Regions from separate parts of the Inediibacterium massiliense genome, predicted to be linked through region 1. Evidence: predicted binding sites of a transcription regulator. Region 1 holds the regulator's gene; the other holds the start of a gene.
The links. Region 1 encodes LexA, which represses DNA repair genes until DNA is damaged. Its sites were predicted from a motif close to AGAACANNTGTTCT; they were not measured.
Positions count from the first base shown of each region.

Region 2: a site for LexA is predicted at 2,885-2,898, ahead of recA (recombinase RecA). Genes of this name have one in related genera too.

Region 1 is NZ_LN876587.1:1,096,438-1,102,032, forward strand. Features, by position in the region: gene yneA (cell division suppressor protein YneA) at 74-373, opposite strand; gene lexA (transcriptional repressor LexA) at 521-1,129, shown strand; gene BN2409_RS13880 (methyl-accepting chemotaxis protein) at 1,276-3,288, opposite strand; gene BN2409_RS13885 (hypothetical protein) at 3,938-5,263, opposite strand.
Region 2 is NZ_LN876587.1:1,291,242-1,296,836, reverse strand. Features, by position in the region: gene rimO (30S ribosomal protein S12 methylthiotransferase RimO) at 1-1,042, shown strand, start outside; gene pgsA (CDP-diacylglycerol--glycerol-3-phosphate 3-phosphatidyltransferase) at 1,026-1,562, shown strand; gene BN2409_RS14805 (competence/damage-inducible protein A) at 1,610-2,839, shown strand; gene recA (recombinase RecA) at 2,946-3,974, shown strand; gene rny (ribonuclease Y) at 4,223-5,595, shown strand, end outside.

The DNA.
Region 1 (5,595 bases):
ATGTAATTATGTGTTTTATATGATTAAAAATATTTAAATTTATTCTATATTGATATACTACTCGGAATTTATTCTACTCTATTGGTATTTTTATAATTTGGCCAGGATAAATTTCTAAAGAATTCATTTCATTTATAATACTAATTTCATGAAGAGTTTTTCGAACATCTTTATTCTTAGGAGTAAATTGTTTTGCCAAATTCCATAAAGTATCTCCATATTTTATATGAACCTCTACATACCTTATGTCTTCCTCCTTTTCTATATTTGCTTTTACTGTGATCATAAAAACTAAAGACACTAGAAAAATCACTATGATAATAATCATCATACTATGTAATGGATTTTGCACATAAAAATTTTTTGTTCTCATATCTATCACCTCGAACACTAGTTCTTTTTTATCATTGTAACAGAACAAATGTTCTTTGTAAATACTATTTACAAAATTTCCGAACAGACGTTTGATATTCATAGTGTTGTATGTTATAATAAAAAAAAACATTGTGAGGTGCTTTTTATGGCGCAAAATTTAACAAAACAACAAGAAAAAATATTGAATTATATAAAAACTATTGTAAGTACAAAAGGATATCCCCCTTCAGTAAGAGAAATTTGTGCAGCTGTAGGTTTAAAATCTACTTCTACTGTCCATAGTCATTTATCTAATCTTGAAAAAAACGGATATATTAGAAGAGATCCTACAAAACCTAGAACCATTGAAATATTAGAAGAAGATGGAATCCATAGAAAAGAAACTGTAGATATTCCTATCGTTGGAAAAGTTACTGCTGGAGAGCCCATCTTAGCTGTACAAAATATTGAAGATGCATTCCCTGTTCCTGCAGAATTTTTAGATCACCATAATTATTTTATGTTAACCGTAAGGGGAACAAGTATGATTAATGCAGGAATATTAGATGGAGATTATGTCTTAGTCAAACAAAAAAGTACAGCTGAAAATGGAGAAATTGTAGTAGCACTCTTAGAAGACGAAGCCACTGTAAAAAGATTTTTTAAAGAAAAAGACTGCATAAGACTGCAGCCTGAAAATCCTTCTATGTCTCCTATTCTTACTAAAGATGTAACTATATTAGGAATCGTAAAAGGAGTATTTAGAAAATTATAGTATAGAAAAAAATAATGTGGACATACTTTGAATATGAGAATAAGATGAACAAATATTTTAGTCCCCCTTTAATATTTGACTTTTCATCCTATTCTCTTTTTTTAATATTTTATAAATCTAAAATCATTTATAAATAAGTTCAATATTTAAATTCTAAACTGTTTGATCAGCACTTCTAGTTCTTCTGCAATTTTTGCTAACCCTTCACTAGAATTTGCAATTTCTTCAATAGATGCAGACTGTTCCTCTATAGAAGCTGAGGCTTCTTGTGTTCCTGCTGCATTCTCCTCTGCTATAGCAGATAAATTTTGCATAAGATCAACTAATTTATTTTTATTCTCTGTCATGTGCCCTGCTGAGGTATTCAATTTAATAATTACATCTTTAACAGATTCAATAGCCTGTGCAATGGAATCAAATTTCACTTGCGTTTCTCCTACACTTTGCTTTTGTTGATCTGCAATTTTTTTTACTTGATTCATTCCTTCTACTGCATTTTTTGATTGTTCCTTTAACTCATCGATTACAGATTTAATTTCTTCTGTAAAACGATTAGAATCTTCAGCTAGTTTTCTGATTTCATCTGCTACTACTGCAAAGCCTCTTCCTGCTTCTCCAGCACGAGCAGCTTCAATAGCTGCATTTAAAGCTAATAAATTGGTTTGATCTGCTATACTTTGAATCATTTCACTAGCTGTTTCAATTTTTTCAGCATTTTCATTATTTCTTAAAATAATATCATATATATTTTGTGCTGCTTGATTATTTTGATCTGTATGATCTACAAGAATGCTTAATATTGAAAATCCTTCTTCTTTTTCTTTTTCAATCACTTGAGTTGCTTGATTCAATTCTTTTAAACACTTCATGTCTTGTTCAATTAAATCATTCATTTGATCTACATGATGAGCAGAAATTTCTGTATCCCTTGCCTGATCACTAGCCCCTTTTGCGATTTCTTCTATCGTCTTTGCCACTTCCTCTGAGGCTATGGCTGATTGCTCTGTAGTCGCTGTCAATTCTTCCGATGAGGACGCTATATACTTAGAAGATTCCGTAGTTTTTACAATAAAATCTTTAACAGCATCCTCCATTCTTTTTAGTGAATGAACCATACTACCTATTTCATCTTTTCTATTTTCATAATTAAATTTTTTAAAACTTTCATCCGTTTGAAAATCTAAATCAGCTTGCTTATTAATGACTTTTGTAATATCTACAATTGGTTTTGAAATCGTTCCACTTACAAAATAAGTAATTACTGCTCCTATAAGAATTGCAATTGCTGTTAATATCATTAAAATATTTTGAAGATGATTTACTTCTTTTAGAACTTCTTTAGCATCTACGCTTACTATAATAATCCAAGGAGTTCCTTCTATTGGAGAAAATCCTACAATTCTATCTGCTCCGTCATAAAAATAATCTCCACTACCAGCTTCTCTTTTTAATATTTTATTTTTCATCAGTTCACTAAATTGATGAAGCTTTGGATTTTCTTTAGCATTTTCTACAATATTATCTTGTTTCATAACTAATTCTATATTTTGATTTCCTACAACAATTCCTTCATTATTGATAATACTTGTATAGCCAGTTTTTCCATAAGTTATTTTGCTTGCTATTTTACTTAATGTATTGGCTTCTTTCACTCCATAAAATACTCCTTTGGTATTATCACTTAAAATAATAGGAGCTGTATAAGTCATCACAGGCTTATTTATTTTTTTACTAATAATCAAATCTGATGCATTCAGCTCTCCTTTTAAAGCTTTTTGAAAATATTCTCTACTACTTATATCTACTATAGTTGGTATATCTTCTAAAAGCGTACTAGATCCATTTTCATCCGCCAAACCAAACCGAAGATACCCTGTTCTTTTCGCTTCTTCTGTACAAAAAGCTATCTTTTGTTCTAAAGGAATATTTTTATCTTGTATAATTGGATTTTGAGCTAAAGAATCTACATATCTTAGGTCTACTTCAATTTCTGTTTCTATATATTTTGCATTAGCTTGTGCTATCTTCTTTAAATTTTCATGAGCATCTTTTACTAACTCTTTACTAAAGATATTCATACATACAAAGGATAGTCCTATACTTAAAATAAATATGACACAAGTAAAAATAGCAATTAACCTAGTTTTTAAAGATTTCATAATATACCTCCATTGTTTATAAGGTAGTATCAAATACAATACTACTTTTGTAATTAAAAATTTCATATGTTAAGAGTCACATAGTTCTTAAACAAGCAATCCCTCCTTTCAATATATAATTAGAAAATATTGCAACTCTTATAAATATTAGATTTTAATATATTAGCAGGTTGTTGAATAACTAAAATGACCAGTAAAAAAGTCGCCCAATGTCTAGCATCATGTTACAAACCACACAAAACAATCACTAGAAAGAACGACTATAATGATAGTAACAATTCACAAGATACTTGATAACCCTACAAGTTTCATTGGAATAAATAGCAATTCTAGAAAATAGATATTTCTAAAAAACTCTAAACTAATTATTCAACCAGCTATATTAAAATTATTACATATAGTTAAATTATACAATTTTCTACAATGTTTTACAACTCGTTTTCAAAGCAATACTATATATAAAATGTATAATTTCTATTATTTTCTTTTATTTCATCCAAGCTTATTGCCCTAAAAATCCATTTGTATTTTAAAAAACAATTGAGTATGTTACTACTATAATAGCCATCTTTCTAAATATAAATTTTTTAAAGGTGCCTAATTTTCATAATAAAAGAATCAAGGGAATTTTCTCCCTTGATCTAATCATCTATTTTGTACTATTTTTTATACAAAAAACTAAAAATGAGTCTGGTAATATTTTTGCATACCTTTTATATGTTATTAAATTATTATCTAAACCATACATTCTTACTTCTTTTGGAAATTTTAAAGTAAGGTATTCTACATTATTCTCTGTCCAATACTTAGACTCAACTCCTTCAATTTTCTCCTCACAAGCACCATCTATTGTAGTAATTCTATATTTATCTTTTCCAACTTCTATAGTCAATCCATTAGCAGTGGCATAAGTCGAGTATCTAACAACTGATTTTCCAGAAGTTGTGAATCCTATATAATTTTCAGAACATAAATCATATATTTCATCTAGGTCTTTTTCAACATTCAAAACTGCATTGCCCCCTTGAAAATCAAGAATTATAAATACTTTTTCTTTGGTGTTCATTTCCCCTCTTTGTAGAAATAATATTCCACTTACTGTTCCTTTGTATTTTCCTTCTTTGTTTTCAAATATAGAAGATTTTTCTTGATTATCTACTGTATAAAAGTTGATTGCAAATTTGTTAGATTGAATATTTTTCAAGTAATATTTGCCATGTATATACTGTGCATATTCTGGATCATCATATGGTTTTATATTTTTTCTTTTATATATTGAATTTAACATTTTTGAATAATTGTTATAGATTATTTCTTGGAGTTCTTTTGCATCATGTTTTAAAGATACTGTATCTATAATTAAATAATGATCTGTAATTTTAAACATATTTCCCATATATACATTATCTAGCATAAAATATCTATCATCTTTTAATTGACATAACGTTGTTATATTTCCTTTATCAAAAACTTTAATTTGTTTCCCTATAGCCATATAGTTGAAGTCACTTTCACCATATCCCATTGTGTAATAATAACCATCAGCTATATACATACCTTTATTCCCTATCCAAGAAAAAATAATATTATCTTTTATAGGTATTAACTTATCATTATCTACATCATAAATACTATCTTTTATAAAAATATACTTTTCATTTTCCGACCATTGAATCAAATAGTCTTCAAAATTATATACTGAATATGGATCAGTTGATAGCTCTGAATAGTTTTCGTAGATCTCTTTTAAGGCTACGTCACTATTGTTCCTTGCCATTAGTAATAATTGATTGTTAGAAGTACAAATTATTTTATTGTAGCCACTAGGAGATGTACTTAGGATATATCCTTCAAAATTTTTATTGTGAATTTGAGGCATTGGAGATGGTTTGTCCATTTGATTCGATTGAGACAATTTTGGATATAAAAGCAATAAACATATCACAACAGCTGCAAATATAAATATTCTTTTCAAAATGAATCACCTCTCTTTTATAAAAGAATTATACAGCAACCTGGCATTGAGAGGTCGTTTTTTGTAACAAAACAATATGTATAATTTTACCATTTACTTTTTGCAAAGTAAAGCTCTTGAGTAATCCAGAAACTTTAAAGGTTAGATTGTTATCTATATTGTAACCATAGAAAACTTTGTTTTCATTTCTATCTATATGTTCTACTTGATTTCCTTGTGTATCATAATAGAAATATTCTCTATGTCCTTCGTGATCTTTGATTTCACATACTTTACTAAAGCTATTATATAAATATGTTATGATATTTCCATTAGGATCTGTTGTACTTGTA
Region 2 (5,595 bases), 190 kb from region 1:
CATAGGAACAGGAAATTATCCAGAGATTATAAAAGTAATTCATGAAGCTTTACAAGGAGAAAGAATTTTAAAATCAGGAAATATAAATATTGCTATTTCAGAAGACCTTCCTAGGATTTTAAGTACGCCTCATTATACTGGGTATTTAAAAATAGCAGAAGGCTGTGACAATTTATGTACTTATTGTATTATTCCAAAATTAAGAGGGAAATATAGAAGTAGAAAAATTGAGGACATTGTAAATGAAGCAAAAAATATGGTTCAAAATGGTGTAAAAGAGATTATTTTAATTGCTCAAGATACATCTTATTATGGAATAGATTTATATAAAGAATGTAGATTGCCTCAATTATTAAAAGAATTGTGTAAAATAGAAAATTTAAAATGGGTTAGAGTACTATATTGTTATCCTGATAAAATTACAGATGAATTAATAGATGTAATTGCAAAAGAAGATAAAATATGCAAATACTTAGACATTCCTATACAACATTGTAATGATGATATTTTAAAGAAAATGAATAGAAAAACAAATAAAGAACATATTTTAAAAGTTATAAGAAATTTAAGAGAAAATATAAAAGATATCCATATACGTACTTCTTTAATTGTAGGTTTTCCAGGAGAAACAAAGGAACAATTTGAAGAATTAAAGGAATTTGTACAAAATATAGAGTTTGATAGATTAGGGGTATTTACTTATTCTCAAGAGGAGGATACATCAGCAGCAAAATTAAATGATCAAATAGATGAACGTATAAAAGAGCAAAGAAGAGATGAAATTATGAATATACAAAAAGATATTTCATTTCAGAAAAATAGTCATAAAACAGGAAATATTTATGATATACTTGTAGAAGAAAGGGTAGAAGATGAGAATGTATATATTGGAAGAACAGCATATGATGTACCAGAAGTAGATGGTGTTGTTTATTTTTCATCCAATAGAGAGTTAGAAATAGGAGATTTTGTGAAAGTAAGAATAACAGATATATTAGAATATGATTTATTAGGAGAGATCATCAATGAATCTTGCGAATAAATTAACGATTGCTAGAATTTTTCTAGTTCCTTTATTCATGCTTGTACTTTTGAATAAAATTCCTTATGGAATGTATATCGCTGCGGGGATTTTTACTATCGCTGCTCTTACAGATACATTAGATGGTTATATTGCTAGAAGCAGAAATCAAGTCACAAAGTTTGGAAAATTTATGGATCCTTTAGCAGATAAACTATTGGTTACAGCAGCCTTAGTATGTCTCGTACAAATGCATAAGTTACCTGCATGGATTGTGGTTGTGATTATTTCCAGAGAATATACTATTAGTATATTGAGAGCTGTAGCGGCATCAGAAGGAATTGTCATTGCAGCAAGCTGGTGGGGGAAAGCCAAGACTCTTACTCAAATTATTGCAATTGTTGCTATATTATTAAACAATTATCCTTTTAGCCTGATTCATTTTCCGTTTAGTACCATTATGCTATGGGTTGCAGTGATTCTTACTATTGTATCAGGAATAGACTATTTATATCTTAATAGACATGTATTAAAACAATAAAAGCAGCATAGCTGCTTTTATTGTTTATTTAAGAAGGGGGAGATTATATGAGAGCATCTATTATTAGTGTAGGGACAGAAATTTTATTTGGACAAATATTAAATACCAACACACAATATTTAACAAAAAAATTAAATGGGTTGGGAATAGATGTATATTATCATTTTACGGTTGGAGATAACGAAAAAAGATTGGGGGAAATATTAAATTATGCATTAGAGAAGTCCGATCTAATTATTGCTACTGGAGGTCTTGGACCTACTCAAGATGATTTAACAAAAGAAACCATTTCAAAAGTTATGAAAACAAACCTTGTGATCCATGAACCTTCTTATGAAAGACTCATAGATTATTTTAAAAAATCTAATAGATTCATGAATGAAAATAATTTAAAACAGGTATACTTACCAAATGAAAGCATTGTTTTAGAGAATGGTTGTGGAACAGCTCCAGGATTCATTTTATCTAAAGATGAAAAGATGATCACATGTCTACCGGGACCTCCTAAGGAAATGAAGTGTATGTTTGAGAATTATGTCATTCCTTATTTGAAAGAAAGATCTTCTCAAGTGATTCATTCTAGAATATTAAGATTTTTTGGAATTGGAGAATCAGCATTAGAAACTGAATTGTTAGATTTGATATCCAATCAAACCAATCCAACCTTAGCCACTTATGCAAAATCTGGAGAAGTAAGTCTTAGAGTGACAGCAAAAGCAAAGCATATTGAAGAAGCGATTGAAAAAATCAATCCTATTATTACTATGATTCAAAATAAATTAGGAGAATATTTATATAGTTGTAATGATGAAGAATTAGTAGAGGTAGTTGCAAAAAAATTGATGAAAGAAAATCTAACTATTTCTTTTGCGGAATCTTGTACAGGAGGTTTACTTGCAGCTAAACTTACAGATATTCCAGGAATTTCAAGTTCCCTAGAAAGAAGTGTAGTTACTTATAGCAATCAAGCAAAGATAGATGAGTTAGGAGTAAAAAAGGAAACACTAGAAAAATATGGAGCAGTTAGTGAACAGACAGCAAAAGAAATGGCCATAGGATTAAAACAAAGAACGGGTAGTGATTTATGCTTATCTGTAACAGGAATTGCAGGACCTAGTGGAGGAAGTGAAGACAAACCTGTAGGACTTGTATATATTGGACTTTGTTATAAAGATTTAGTTCTTTGTGAAAAACATAATATTTCTGGAGATAGAAATAGAGTAAGAAATTATACAAGTATGCTTGCTTTTAATAAAATTAGAAAAACTATTTCTTAAAAATATACTATTGACCATACAAGAATCATCGTATATAATGAACACAGAACATAAGTTCGACAAAGCGGAAAGGTAGGTGAAACCAGATTTTAAAATCTGGATATATATGGATGAGAAGAAAAAAGCATTAGAGATTGCTATGGGACAAATAGAAAAACAATTTGGTAAAGGATCTATCATGAAGCTAGGGGAAGATACAACTCATTTAAATATAGAATCTATTTCTACTGGATCACTAGATTTAGATATTGCAATAGGAATAGGAGGGATTCCTAGAGGTAGAATTATAGAAATATATGGACCGGAATCTTCAGGAAAAACTACTGTGGCCCTTCATATTATTGCAGAAGCTCAAAAAGCTGGAGGAGTGGCTGCTTTTATAGATGCAGAGCATGCTCTTGATCCTGTTTATGCAAAAAATTTAGGAGTGAATATAGATGAACTTGTTGTGTCTCAGCCAGATACAGGAGAACAAGCATTAGAAATTTGTGAGGCTTTAGTAAGAAGTGGTGCCATTGATGTTATTGTAGTAGATTCTGTTGCTGCATTAGTTCCTAAAGCTGAGATCCAAGGAGAAATGGGGGATTCTCATGTAGGGCTTCAGGCAAGACTTATGTCTCAAGCTTTAAGAAAATTAGCAGGAGTTATTAATAAATCTAATACTTCAGCTATATTTATCAATCAATTGAGAGAAAAAGTAGGAGTGATGTTTGGAAATCCAGAAACTACAACAGGAGGAAGAGCACTTAAGTTTTATGCATCTGTAAGATTAGATGTAAGAAGAATTGAAACCTTAAAACAAGGGGATGAAATGATTGGAAATAGAACAAGAGTAAAAGTGGTAAAAAATAAAGTAGCTCCTCCATTTAAAGTAGCAGAATTTGATATTATGTATGGAACAGGAATATCAAGAGAAGGTAGTGTGCTCGATTGTGCTGTAAAAATAGATATTGTTAAAAAGGCAGGTTCTTGGTATAGCTATGAAGAACACCGCCTCGGACAAGGAAGAGAAAATGCAAAGCAATTTTTGATAGATAACAAAGACATCTGTTTAGAAATTGAAAATCAAATTAGAGAAGCTAATAATTTACCCATTATAAAAAGTAAAGAAGTAGCAGTAGAAAGTGAAGAATAAAACTCCTCTTTGAGGAGTTTTATTCTTTTGTATAATTAGGTAAACTTGGTATGAACATGAAGTTAATTACAACATCAAGGACAAGAATCAGCTTGACAGTGCTTAAAAAAAGATATACAATTATAACAGATATTGGTGTATCTGTACATGAATAAAAAAGAGGCCTAACTAGTATTTTAAATTTTTTGCCCTATAATCACATAGTGGAAGATTTAAAAGCCGAGGTTTCTCGGTTTTGTTATTTGTTTATGTTTAAGCAGGGGAGGTGTTTCAATATTAATCCAATATATACGTTTATTTTTATTGTAGTAGCTTTAGCGGCAGGGATAGGAGCAGGATATTTCGTTCGTAAAAATATTGCAGAAGGTAAATTAAATAATGCAGAAGAAAAAGCAAAAGAAATTGTTGTAGAAGCAGAAAAACAAGCTGAAACTTCTAAAAAAGAGATTTTACTAGAAGCAAAAGAAGAAGTTCATAGATTAAGAAATGAGCTTGAAAGGGAAAGTAGAGAAAGAAGAAATGAAATTCAAAGGCTTGAAAGAAGATTATTGCAAAAAGAAGAAACATTAGATAGAAAATCTGATAATTTAGAGAAAAAAGATGAGACATTAAATAAAAAAATAAGAGAAGCAGCAGAAAAACAAGAGCAAATAGAACAAACCTATCAAAAGCAGCTTGAAGAATTAGAAAGAATCTCAGGGCTTACAAGAGAACAAGCTAGAGAATTGCTTTTAAGTGATACTCAAAAAGAAGTAAAGCATGAAGCTGCTATGATGATTAAAGATATTGAACAAAGAGCAAAAGAAGATGGAGAAAAGAAAGCAAAAGAAATTATAGCATATGCAATACAAAAATGTGCAGCAGACCATGTAGCAGAGACTACTGTTTCTGTAGTAAGTCTTCCAAACGATGAGATGAAAGGAAGAATTATTGGTCGAGAAGGAAGAAATATAAGAACTTTAGAGACACTAACAGGAATTGATCTTATCATTGATGATACACCAGAAGCAGTTATTTTATCAGGATTTGATCCTATTAGAAGAGAAGTAGCTAGAATTGCACTAGAAAAATTAATTGTAGATGGAAGAATCCATCCTGCTAGAATTGAAGAGATGGTTGAAAAAGCTAAAAAAGAAGTGAATAATATTATAAAAGAAGAGGGCGAACAAGCTACTTTTGAAACTGGTGTCCATAGCCTTCATCCAGAATTGGTTAAATTACTAGGCAGATTAAAATATAGGACTAGTTATGGCCAAAATGTATTAAAACATTCTATAGAGGTAGCTCATTTAGCAGGAGTAATGGCTTCTGAGCTAGGAGTAGATGTGAAATTAGCGAAAAGAGCAGGACTTCTTCATGATATTGGAAAGGCAGTAGATCATGAAATAGAAGGAACTCATGTAGATATAGGAATGGAATTACTTAAAAAATATAAAGAGTCTAATGAAGTGATTCATGCCATGTCTACTCATCATGGCGATTATGAACCAGAAACTATTGAAGCTGTTTTAGTAACAGCAGCAGATGCTGTTTCAGCAGCAAGACCAGGAGCAAGAAGAGAGACATTAGAGACATATATTAAACGTCTACAAAAACTTGAAGAAATTGCGAATAATTATGA